DNA from 3 places in the Pseudomonas helvetica genome. Region 2 is predicted to be linked to each of the others. Evidence: predicted binding sites of a transcription regulator. Region 2 holds the regulator's gene; each other region holds the start of a gene.
What was found. The regulator FliA, encoded in region 2, starts transcription of late flagellar genes. The targets are predictions, from matches to a motif close to CTAAAGTTTNNNNNNNNNNNGCCGNTAA.

Region 1: the regulator FliA is predicted to act here: its motif matches at 2,078-2,105, upstream of AABM55_RS02210 (methyl-accepting chemotaxis protein).
Region 3: the regulator FliA is predicted to act here: its motif matches at 1,893-1,920, upstream of AABM55_RS22375 (methyl-accepting chemotaxis protein).

What each region holds. Positions count from the first base shown of each region.
Region 1 is NZ_CP150917.1:493,474-497,670, forward strand. Features, by position in the region: gene AABM55_RS02205 (potassium/proton antiporter) at 1-108, opposite strand, end outside; gene AABM55_RS02210 (methyl-accepting chemotaxis protein) at 398-2,023, opposite strand; gene AABM55_RS02215 (hypothetical protein) at 2,298-2,528, shown strand; gene AABM55_RS02220 (cell division protein ZapA) at 2,525-2,827, shown strand; gene AABM55_RS02225 (methyl-accepting chemotaxis protein) at 2,927-4,197, shown strand, end outside.
Region 2 is NZ_CP150917.1:1,922,229-1,926,425, reverse strand. Features, by position in the region: gene AABM55_RS08715 (chemotaxis protein CheA) at 1-24, opposite strand, end outside; gene AABM55_RS08710 (protein phosphatase CheZ) at 63-851, opposite strand; gene AABM55_RS08705 (chemotaxis response regulator CheY) at 883-1,254, opposite strand; gene fliA (RNA polymerase sigma factor FliA) at 1,421-2,161, opposite strand; gene fleN (flagellar synthesis regulator FleN) at 2,158-2,988, opposite strand; gene flhF (flagellar biosynthesis protein FlhF) at 3,103-4,197, opposite strand, start outside.
Region 3 is NZ_CP150917.1:4,808,222-4,812,418, forward strand. Features, by position in the region: gene AABM55_RS22370 (hypothetical protein) at 1-39, opposite strand, end outside; gene AABM55_RS22375 (methyl-accepting chemotaxis protein) at 152-1,777, opposite strand; gene AABM55_RS22380 (transporter) at 2,056-3,078, shown strand; gene AABM55_RS22385 (inorganic phosphate transporter) at 3,373-4,197, shown strand, end outside.

The DNA.
Region 1 (4,197 bases), 1.4 Mb from region 2:
TACCAGAATCGGGATCCCGAGGCGGGACGAAAGTGAGCTCACCAGAATGCTCGCACCTACCAGCAACGCGCCGATCAAGAACAGGCTGTTGATGGTCGTCGCATTCAATGGCAGTACTCCAGAAAGCTAAAGGCGGGCGCAAACTGACCATGCAGTCTGCGTGCCAGCGATTCTAACCTGTTGAAATGTGATGCTGTCAAAAAGCTTTTGACGGCGCTCAACCACAGCCCCTTGGGTCGGGCGCGATCATTGTGGCGAGGGAGCTTGCTCCCGCTGGGGCGCGCAGCGGCCCGAAAACAGACGCTGCGGTCTTCCAGAAAAAACTCATCAGCAATTTTACGGCTGCTGCGCACCCCAGCGGGAGCAAGCTCCCTCGCCACAGGGTATTCAGTGACCGTTAAAGGCTAAACCGCCCAACCATATTGTTCAGGTCCAGCGCCAGGCGCGACAGCTCGTTGCTGGCGGCGCTGGTCTGGTTGGCGCCAGTGGCCGACTGCACCGACAGGTCGCGGATGTTTACCAGGTTGCGGTCGACTTCGCGGGCCACCTGGGCCTGCTCTTCGGCGGCGCTGGCGATCACCAGGTTGCGCTCGTTGATTTCGACGATGGCGCTGTTGATGGTGTCCAGCGACAGTCCTGCACCACGGGCGATGTTCAGGGTCGATTCGGCGCGTTCGGTGCTGTTGCGCATCGAATCAACGGCGTGTTCGGTACCGCTCTGGATGCTGCCGATCATGCGTTCGATTTCGCTGGTCGATTGCTGCGTGCGATGCGCCAGGGCGCGAACTTCGTCGGCCACCACCGCAAAACCGCGACCGGCTTCACCGGCGCGCGCAGCCTCGATGGCGGCGTTCAGCGCCAGCAGGTTGGTCTGGTCAGCCAGGCCGCGAATCACGTCCAGCACCTTGCCGATGTCACGCGACTCGTTGGCCAGATCGCCGATCAGCGTGGCAGTGCTCTGTACATCGGCGCTCATGCGTTCGATGGCACTGACGGTTTCCTGCACCAGGTCACGGCCGTCACCGGCAGAAGTGGTGGCGTTTTTCGAGGCTTCGGAGGTGCTCACTGCGTTGCGCGCAACTTCTTCCACGGCGCTGGTCATTTCGTTGACGGCCGTTGCGGCTTGCTCGATTTCGTTGTTCTGCTGAGTCAGGCCGCGGGCGCTTTCGTCGGTGACGCTGTTCAGCTCTTCGGCGGCGGAGGCCAGCTGAGTCGCCGAACCCGAGATCCGCTGCAGGGTGTCGCGCAGTTTTTCCTGCATCTTCAACATGGCCTGCAACAAGCGGCCAGCTTCGTCGCTACCGTCGACGATGATCGGTCGGGTCAGATTGCCCTCGGCGATTTCTTCAGCCGCGCTCAGTGCCTTGGCGATGGGCTGCGTGATGCTGTTGGTCAGCAGCCAGGCAAACAGCAGGGTCAAACCCGTGGCGATCACCAGCAGGGTCACTACCAGATTGAAGGCGGAGGAATATTGGTCGGCGGCTTTCTGGTTGAAGTCGGCGGCTTGATCGTTGTTGATCTCCACCAGGCGGTTCAGAGTGGTGTTAATCGCATCGGAGTTGGTCAGCAATTCGGTATTCAGAAGCGTGCGCAGTTCGTCGAGTTGGTTATTACGCGACAGCGTCTTCATCCGGTCCTCAATCTGGCGGTACTGACCCATCAATTGCACGTACTGGTCGTAGGTCGTGCGTTCCAGAGGGCTGCTGATCAGTTTTTCATAGGCGGTCTGCGCCGCACGGATCTGCTGGCTGCGGGTGTCGAGCAACTCCATGGTTTTTTGCTGGATATCCGGTTCGCGGTTGACCAGCAGGCGATAGGCCAGAGTGCGCTGGCGCAGGCCGAGTTGAGTGAACTCGTCCAGGGCCTTGATGCTCGGCACGCTGTTCTGAACGATGTCTTCGCCGGCAGCGCGAATCTTGCTCATCTGGTTCAAGGCGAACACACCCAGAATCAACATCAGTGCGCCAATCAGGGTGAAACCTGCGAACGCCCTGGGGGCGATATTCATATTGCGAAGGGACATGGTGTTCACCGTAAAGCGCGCATTGGCACGAGTCTGAGACGAGGTATGTATGACTTATCGGTCATACGACTAAAGTCTTGAGCCGCTGTGCGCTTTTGCCGCAGATTGGTCGCACTGACGAGCTGTCAGGAACCAGAGCGGACAATCGCAGTCTTTAAAACTCGCAAGCAAGGTTGCCGCCAGGCAAATCAAGGCTTTACGCCTGAATAACCCTGGCGCCAGTGGTGACTTTTCTTTATCGTACGCGCCCTTTGAAAATGCTCGGAAAATCAAAATGTTGGAAGCATCCCTAAGCCAATTGGAACAACTGGTCAGCGATCTGGTGCAACAGAACCAGGAGCTGCTCGGCACGAACGCAACCCTGAGCGCAGAACTGGCCCAGGCCAAGGATGAAAACGAAAGCCTGCAACTGAGCCTGATGGAACAGGAAGAAAAGCAGGGCGCCACCGTCGCGCGCATTCAGGCGCTGGTTGAGCGCGTGAGCGCAGGTCCTGTGAACGCATGAGACATGGTGCCGACGGGATAAAAGTCGTCTCGATTCTTGGGGAAGACTATTCGATCAAGGCGCCGGCCGGGGAAGAGCAGACCCTGCTGGACGCCGCATTAATGTTGAAAGCGGTGCTGGCCGAGACCAAAAAGAAATACCCGACCCTGATCGGGGACAAACTGCTGGTGCTGACGGCAATGAACCTGTGCTCGCAGCAACTCGAAATGCAGAAACGTCATCAGCGGGAACTCGACCGTTACCAAGAGCAAGTCAGCGCCACGGTTGAAGTGATTTCGAAGACGATCAATCAGGCTTGATCAGCTTGCGCACAACCAAAGAGTAGATTGTCGATTGAGTTGTATACAATCGGCACAGCTGTTGCAGTAGTTTTGCCTCTTACTCTTTGGGGGTGCTTCATGCAGTTCTGGCGACGCAGTATTCAATGGCAGTTGATCCTGAGTATGGGCACCGCCCTGCTGGTCAGTATTCTGATCGTGGTCGGCATTTATACCCTGGTGGTCAACCGCCTTGCCCAGCGCTATCTGGTCGAGCAAGCGCTGCCGTCGAGCATCGAAGCGATGCGCAACGACATCGAGCGGATTCTGGTCCAGCCGCTCACCGCGGCCAAGGACATCGCCAGCAACAGCATGGTGCGCGAGTGGTTGGCCGAAGGAGAAAACGCCGACCGGGCCAGCGGCTTCGTCAGCTACCTGGAAGATATCCGCGCCGAGCATAAAGCCTTTACCGCGCTGATCGCAGGCACTGCGTCGGGCCACTACTTCACCGAAAAAGGGCTTGATCGGACCCTCAGTCGATCCAATCCCGCAGACGCCTGGTTCTACGCCTTCCTCGACGGCAACCAGCCGCGCACCCTTAATATCGACAAAGACACGGCGACCGGCGAATTGGCCTTGTTCATTGACCTCAAGGTCTCGCAGGGCGGCAAAGTCGTGGGTGTTGCCGGGCTGGGCCTGAGCATGAAGGAACTCTCGGAGCTGATTCACAACTTCAGCTTCGGCGAGCGCGGGAAGGTCTATCTGGTGCGTTCCGACGGGTTGATCCAGGTCCATCCCGAGGCCGGACTCAGCAACAAACGCCAGTTGGCCGAACAGATCGGCGACTCGGCTGCGCAAGCGGTGATGGGCCATCAAGGCCCGACCAGCAGCGGCTTTGTGCGCGATGGTGAGGACTACCTGGCCCTGAGCCTGCCATTACGCGATCTGGGCTGGACGCTGGTGGCCGAAGTGCCGCAATCGCAAATTTACGCCGAGGCCCGACAGGCGATGTGGCTGACCAGTGCCATCGGTCTGGGCGTTGCACTGGTGTGCCTGTTATTGGTGGTGTTGCTGGCTCGTGGCCTGGTGCGGCCGATCCGGCAGGTAACAGCGGCACTGGTAGCGATTGGTAGCGGTGGTGGCGATTTGACCCACAGGTTAGATTCCAGTCGTGCCGATGAGCTGGGTGATCTGGCTCGCGGCTTCAACCGGTTCCTTGAAAATCAACGCAACATGATCGGCGAAGTGCTGGCCACCAGCGAGCGTTTGCGCACGGCTGTCGGGCAGGTTGCGCGAGTGGTGGAGAACACTGCCGAGCGTTCCGGTCGGCAGCAGGAAATGACCGACATGGTCGCCACTGCCGTGCACGAGATGGGCCTCACCGTGCAGGAAATTGCACAGAACGCCGGCAA
Region 2 (4,197 bases):
CTCTTCATCGGCGCCGAAGCTCATTAAGGGGGTGCTCCTAAAGGTCTAAAAACCTAAAAAACCTAAAATCCAAGACTGGATAGCAAATCGTCCACATCGTCCTGACCGGACACAACGTCTTCTCTTTTATCGGCATGAATCTGCGGACCTTCACCCTGAGAGAGATGTTTTTGCGGATCTTTTTCAGCCAGCATCGCTTCATGGTCATGTTCGATGCCCGCAAAGCGGTCTACCTGACTGGCCATGAGCACGAGCTTGAGCAGGTTGCTTTCGACTTCGGTGACCAGTTGAATCACGCGCTTGATCACCTGACCGGTTAGATCCTGGTAATCCTGAGCCAGCAGAATATCGTTGAGGTTGCCCGAGACGACCTGGCTCTCCTCGACGCTACGCGTCAGGAAACCGTCGACACGCCGGGCCAGTTCGCGGAACTCTTCGGCACCGACTTCGCGGCGCATGAAACGCCCCCAGTCGGCGCTCAAGGCCTGGGCGTCAGTGCTCAGGCCATTGACCAGCGGAGTACTGTTCTCGACCAGATCCATGGTCCGGTTCGCGGCCGCTTCGGTCAGCTTGACCACATAGGACAGGCGCTCGGTGGCGTCTGTGATCTGTGAGACTTCCTCGGCTTGCGGCATGTTCGGGTCAATCTGAAAATTGACGATCGCGCTATGCAGCTCGCGAGTGAGCTTGCCCACCTCCTGGTACAGGCCGCGGTCACGGGTCTGATTGAGCTCATGGATCAGTTGCACAGCGTCACCGAACCTGCCCTTTTCAAGGCTTTCGACCAGTTCGTGAGCGTGTTTTTTCAGGGTCGATTCGAAATCGCCCTGTGAAGATTCTCTTTGCTCCATAGCTCCCCCCGTGGCGCAGTGGCTCCGCGCATCAACCGATGCGTTCGAATATTTTTTCGATCTTCTCTTTCAACGCCTGGGCCGTGAAGGGTTTGACCACATAGCCGTTTACACCGGCTTGAGCGGCTTCGATGATCTGCTCGCGCTTGGCTTCGGCAGTGACCATCAGCACCGGCAGGTGCTTGAGCTTTTCATCGGCGCGCACGTGGCGCAGCAAATCGATACCGGTCATGCCAGGCATGTTCCAGTCCGTTACCAGAAAGTCGATGCTCCCGCTGTTGAGGACGGGAATGGCGGTAATACCGTCGTCCGCCTCGACCGTGTTGGTGAACCCAAGGTCACGCAACAGGTTTTTTATGATCCGCCGCATCGTTGAGAAGTCATCAACGATGAGGATTTTCATGTTCTTGTCCAATTCGACCTCCAAGCAGTCTTAAACGCGTTCAGCACCTGAACACGCCATTCAATCAATTCGGCAGAGCACTCGACGACTGTCTGGAGCACAACGGATGAAGACCGGCACAGCGTTACGCCCTGCCTGTTTCGTTCGCAGTGTCCCCACACTGCTGTCAGCGCGCTCGCCACTCCCCCAAACGCCCCCGCAAACGGGCCGCGCACTGGCTGTGTAACTGGCTGACCCGCGATTCACTGACCCCCAGGACCTCACCGATTTCCTTGAGATTCAGCTCTTCGTCGTAGTACAGCGCCAACACCAGTCGCTCACGCTCCGGCAAATTGGCAATCGCATCCGCCAGTGCTGCCTGGAAGCGTTCATCTTCCAGGTCGCGCGACGGTTCGAGATGAGCACTCGCGCCATCCTCGTGCAGCCCTTCATGCTCGCCGTCCTGCAACAGATCGTCGAAGCTGAACAGGCGACTGCCCAAGGTGTCATTCAAAATCCCGTAATAATCGTCGAGACTCAATTGGAGTTCGGCCGCAACCTCGTGATCTTTAGCGTCACGCCCGGTTTTAGCTTCAATTGAGCGAATCGCGTCACTCACCATCCGGGTATTGCGGTGGACCGAGCGTGGCGCCCAGTCACCCTTGCGGACTTCATCGAGCATCGCACCACGGATACGGATCCCCGCGTACGTCTCGAAACTCGCACCTTTGCTCGCGTCGTATTTGGTCGACACTTCAAGCAAACCGATCATGCCTGCCTGGATCAGGTCCTCGACCTGAACACTGGCCGGCAAGCGCGCCAACAGGTGATAGGCAATACGTTTTACCAGTGGCGCGTAACGCTCGATCAGTTCGTACTGCGCGTCACGCGCCGACTTCTTGTACAGGTTGTAACCGCTGGCTGTCATAGAACCGGACCCGCAGTTTGCTGCACCAGACGCTCGACGAAAAATTCCAGGTGCCCACGCGGGTTGGCAGGCAGCGGCCAGGTATCGACTTTCTGCGCGATGGCCTTGAATGCCAGCGCACACTTGGAACGAGGAAACGCTTCATACACGGCGCGCTGCTTCTGCACCGCCTTACGCACGCATTCGTCGTAAGGCACCGCACCGACGTATTGTAAGGCGACGTCGAGGAAGCGATCCGTGACCTTGGTCAACTTGGCGAACAGATTTCGCCCTTCCTGCGGGCTTTGCGCCATGTTGGCCAGCACGCGGAAGCGGTTCATGCCGTAATCGCGGTTGAGCAGTTTGATCAGCGCGTAGGCGTCAGTGATCGACGTCGGCTCGTCGCACACCACCAGCAATACTTCCTGGGCTGCGCGAACAAAACTGACGACCGACTCACCAATACCCGCCGCCGTGTCGATCACCAATACGTCGAGGTTATCGCCGATGTCGCTGAATGCCTGAATCAGGCCAGCATGCTGGGCCGGGCTCAGGTGAACCATGCTCTGGGTACCGGACGCTGCTGGAACAATGCGAATTCCGCCCGGCCCCTGAAGTAATACATCGCGCAGTTCACAGCGGCCTTCGATGACGTCGGCCAGCGTACGCTTGGGCGTGAGCCCCAGCAGGACGTCAACGTTCGCCAGCCCCAGATCGGCGTCCAGCAGCATGACGCGCCGGCCGAGCTCAGCAAGAGCCAGGGACAAGTTCACTGACACATTAGTCTTCCCGACGCCACCTTTGCCGCCGGTCACTGCGATCACCTGTACGGGATGCATGCTGCCCATGTTCGTTCTTTACCTTGTCTTGCTTAGACGCGGACTACATGACTGGCTGCGCGCTCACTTGTGAACAATGCATGGCAGGCCATCGATGTAGATACAAATCTATTCATTATTACCTCAGCCGACACGCTTGGCCGGGCTGTGGTAGAGGTCAGCGAACATATCAGCCATGGCTTCTTCGCTGGGTTCTTCCTGCATCTGCACGCTAACGGCGCGACTGACCAACTGATGCCGGCGCGGTAAATGTAGATCATCCGGGATCCGTGGCCCGTCGGTCAGATAAGCGACAGGTAATTCGTGGCTGATTGCCAGGCTCAACACCTCGCCCAGGCTCGCTGTTTCATCCAGTTTAGTCAGAATGCAGCCTGCTAGCCCGCACCGCTTGTAACTGTGATAAGCGGCAGTCAGCACCTGCTTTTGGCTGGTAGTGGCCAGCACCAGATAATTCTTCGACTTGATCCCGCGACCGGCCAGGCTTTCCAGCTGCATGCGCAACGCCGGATCACTGGCCTGCAGGCCGGCGGTGTCGATCAACACCACACGCTTGCGCAACAGCGGATCAAGGGCTTGCGCCAGGGACTGGCCCGGGTCGACGTGAGTCACCGAGACATTGAGGATACGCCCCAGGGTCTTGAGCTGTTCCTGAGCCCCAATGCGGAAGCTGTCCATGCTCACCAGCGCGATGTTCTGCGCGCCGTACTTGAGCACGTAACGCGCGGCCAGCTTGGCCAGCGTGGTGGTTTTGCCCATGCCGGCAGGGCCGACCATGGCGATCACGCCACCCTCTTCCAGTGGTTCGATCTCGGGAGTCACGATCATCCGCGCCAGGTGCGCCAACAGCATGCGCCAGGCCTGGCGGGGTTCTTCAATGTCAGTAATCAGTTCCAGCAGATCGCGCGACAACGGACCGGACAGGCCGATGCGTTGCAGGCGACGCCACAGGTTGGCTTGCTGCGGGCGACTGCCTTGCAGCTGGTTCCAGGCCAGCGAACCCAACTGTACTTCGAGCAGTTCACGCAGACCATTGAGTTCGAAACGCATCGAGTCGAAAGCCCGCGGATCGACCCCGGCAGAATGCACAGGCGCTGAAGCAGGACGCGGCCGCTCAGCAAAGGTCGGCTCGATCAACGGTTCCGCAGCGGTCAGCGGCAGGCCGGCAAACAACTGGCGATTGGTGCTGGCGCTCGCATCACCTTCGCCGTCGCCACGCAG
Region 3 (4,197 bases), 2.9 Mb from region 2:
CAGAGTCTGATTGATCGAGACCGATGTGAGGCTGACCATGGGCGTTTCCTTCGATGAGGTTAGGGATAACCGAATCATCGACGTGCAACACCCACACTTGAGATCAATCGTGTACCGACACGGTTAGCGTGCCGATACACATTTCAGTTGGCTAGGCGCCGAGACGCGCCGTCACCGCGCTCAATTGCCCCGACAACCCGTGCAGGTTGTTGCTCGCCGCTTCAGTGCGCTGCACGTTGTCCAGGTTGGTACTGGCGATGCTGGTGATCTCGGTCAGGTTGCGCGAAATGTCTTCGGCCACCGAGGTCTGTTCTTCAGCAGCGGTGGCGATCTGGCGGTTCATGTCGCGAATCGCCTCCACCGATGCAGTAATGCGCTCAAGCATGGCCCCGGCCTGAGTGACCTGCTCGACGCTTTCTTCGCTGCGCGACTGGCCACTTTCAATGGCCTGCGCCGCATCTACCGCACCGGTCTGCACGCTCTGGATGATCTGGTTGATTTCGATGATCGACGCCGCCGTGCGCTGGGCCAGGCTGCGTACTTCATCGGCCACCACAGCAAACCCGCGTCCGGCTTCTCCGGCCCGAGCGGCTTCGATAGCGGCGTTCAATGCCAGCAAGTTGGTTTGCTCGGCGATGCCGCGAATCACTTCCAGCACCTTGCCGATACGCCCGCTATCGGTTTCCAGTTGGCGGATGACCGTCGCGGTGTTGGCGATTTCGCCGCGCATCTGAGTGATGGTGTGAATCGTGCCTTGCATGACCTTCTCGCCCTGTTGTGCCGACTGATCGGCATCATCGGCGGCCCGTGCCGCGTCGGCCGCATGACGAGCGACTTCCTGGGCAGTGGCGGACATTTCGTTCATCGCCGTGGCGACTTGATCCGTGCGGTTGAACTGTTCGCTGGTGCCATGGGCCATCAAGGTCGCAATCGAGTTCAGCTCACCGCTGGCGCTGTCCAGATCCGAGGCGCTGCGCTGCAAGCGACTGAAGGTCTCGGCAAGGAAATCGCGCAGCGTGTTGGCAGCCACCGCCAGCTTGCCCAGCTCATCCTGACGATCACTCGCCACCCGCTCGGCAAACCGGCCCTGGCTCAAGTGCGCGACGTATTCGATCAGCTTGCGGATCGGTTCCACCAGATTGCGGTTGACCAGCCACAGGCTGAGCAAGCCAATCAACAGGCCCGAAGCCAGCATCACCAGGATACCCAGCAACACCGTGCGATCGGCGCTGGCGCTGATCAGCGTCGATTGTTCGCGGCCCTGTTTACGCAACTCGTCGACCAGTTCGCTCATCTGCTCGCTCGTGGCGCGGTCCACACCTTTGACCGCGTTATCACCTGCCGAAGGATCACCACCGGCTGCCAGATAAGCCTCTCGACCTTTTTGATACGCGCCGCCAAGCACCCGGTGCGCATCACGCAGGCTTTCAAGGCGGGTTTTAAGTGAGGCGTCGATGCCCGGTTGGCGGGTCAATTCACCGAGGATGTTCTGTACGTCGCCCTGACGGTCCTCGAATTGCTTCCAGTATTTGTCCAGCTCAGCCGGTTGCTTGCCGCGCAACAGGACGTTTTTCCATTCCTGGACCTGAGCCTTGAATTGCAGGTTGGCTTCGTCAATCAGTTGCGAGGTACGTAACGGGCCTTCGATGAGGTTGCGGTAGTTCTGCACCCCGCTGGAGAGTAAGTGAAAACAGGCCAGGGCAATCAGCAACATCGCGATCAGACTGCCGCTCAGCAGTGCCAGGATTTGCGCTCGCAGGGATTTTTGCAAAAACATCGAGTGATACTCATGACAGGGATAAGACTCGCATCGGTAGGGCATGCGAGATGTCCGGACCTCCCTGTCGACAACATGCGGGCCGGACACCAAAGTGCCTGAGCCAACTTAGGCGTCATCGGCGTGTGCCGCGTTTTCTTGAAGCCAATCCGACCACTGGTAAAGGCTCTATTACGCGAGCCACCAAACCGTCACAAAACTGTCAAACCGCGTTGCCATGATGCCGCTCATGTGAGCCTGTGAAACGTACGACAGGCGCCTCCCTTCAGCGAGACTCCATGAACCACAGCATCGATCAACGCCACCGCGATTCTGACCTGTTCGGCCTGCTCTACGGTTTCAGCTTTCGTCCCGGCGAACGCGGTCGCGAGATCGATTCGGCCAAGGCGCTGCAGCTGCTGCAACAACCGGGCGCCGAGGACGAGTTCCTCTGGCTGCACCTGAACCTCGCCCACGCCGCGTGCGAGCGCTGGATGAAAACGCACCTGGAGTTGCCGGAAGAATTTTTCGAAGCCTTGCATGAAGGCTCTCGCTCGACGCGCATCGAGCACGTCGATTCGGCGCTGCTGGCAGTGGTCAACGACGTGGTGTTCAACCTCAGCAGCATGGTGTCGTCAGACGTCTCGACCCTTTGGGTCTGCGCCCGCAGTCGGTTGATCATCAGCGCACGCCTGCAACCCCTGCACTCGGTGGACAAGCTGCGCTCCTCGGTCAAGGCCGGCGAATGCTTTCGTTCGCCACTGGAACTGCTCGTGCATTTGCTCCGCGACCAGGGCGAAGTGCTGACGCAGATCGTGCGCAAGACCAGCCAGAGTGTCGACCAGATCGAAGACGAGTTGCTGTCATCGCGACTGTCCACCAACCGTGCCGAACTGGGCGCCAATCGTCGAGTGCTGGTGCGTTTGCAACGGCTGCTGGCACTGGAGCCGGGCTCGCTGCTGCGCCTGCTCAACCGTCCGCCGCAATGGTTGCAAAAGGACGACGTCAAGGAGCTGCGCAAATCCACCGAGGAGTTCGCGCTGATCATCAACGACCTCACGGCGCTCGGCGAACGGATCAAACTGTTGCAGGAAGAGATCGCCGCCAACCTCAACGAGCAAAGCAACCGAACGCTGTTCACCCTGACCGTGGTCACGGTGTTGGCGCTGCCAATCAACATCATTGCCGGTTTCTTCGGCATGAACGTCGGCGGGATTCCCCTTGCCGGCGACCCGGAAGGATTCTGGATTCTGGTGGCACTGGTCGCGACGTTCACGGTACTGGCCGGGCGTTGGGCGTTTCGCAAGCGGGCGGATTATTGATCCAGCTTTCCAGGATTCACAGCCCCATTGTGGCGAGGGGGCTTGCCCCCGCTGGGTTGCGAAGCAACCCTGAAACCTGCCACCTGTTTTCCCCAGACACACCCCATTTACCCAATTTACGGCTGCTTCGCAGCCGAACGGGGCGGTGCGGCGTTCCGACAAGCCCCCTCGCCACAGGTTCTCAAGCGAAGCAACAGTTCGGCAATTAACCAAACACTGATCCAAAGCAGTCTCGCTGTAACATTCGGCAACGATCATGACCGGCACTCCTCCCTGACACAGGATTGTCCGGCCATGGCTACGCCTTCCTTGACCGCCGCCTCCAACGCCCCCACCAGCAGTGCCGGCCCGCAACTCGATAAAAAACCCGGCGTATTGACCGCCGTGGTGTTTTTCGCGGTGCTGGCCATGGGGCTGCTGTTCACCGCCTACAGCCTGATGCACGACATGCATGACCTCGGCACCACGGTGACCACCTGGACGCCGTTTCTGCTGCTGGGTGTGGCGCTGTTGATTGCCTTGGGTTTTGAGTTCGTCAACGGCTTCCACGACACCGCCAACGCCGTGGCAACGGTGATTTACACCCATTCGCTACCGCCGCATTTCGCGGTGGTCTGGTCGGGGATCTTCAACTTTCTCGGGGTGTTGCTGTCCAGCGGCGCCGTAGCCTTCGGCATCATCGCCTTGCTGCCGGTGGAGCTGATTCTGCAAGTCGGTTCAACCGCCGGTTTCTCGATGATCTTCGCCCTGCTGATCGCGGCAATCCTGTGGAACCTCGGCACGTGGTGGTTGGGCTTGCCGGCCTCGTCATCCCACACCTTGATCGGCTCGATCATCGGCGTCGGCGTCGCCAATGCGCTGATGCACGGACGCGACGGCACCAGCGGTGTCGACTGGGCGCAAGCCACCAAGGTCGGTTACGCGTTGCTGCTGTCACCACTGATCGGCTTCGCATTTGCCGCGCTGTTGCTGCTGGCGTTGCGCATCTTCGTCAAACATCGCGCGCTGTACAAAGCCCCCAAAGGCAACACTCCACCACCGTGGTGGATTCGCGGGATGTTGATCCTGACCTGCACCGGCGTGTCCTTCGCCCACGGCTCCAACGATGGCCAAAAAGGC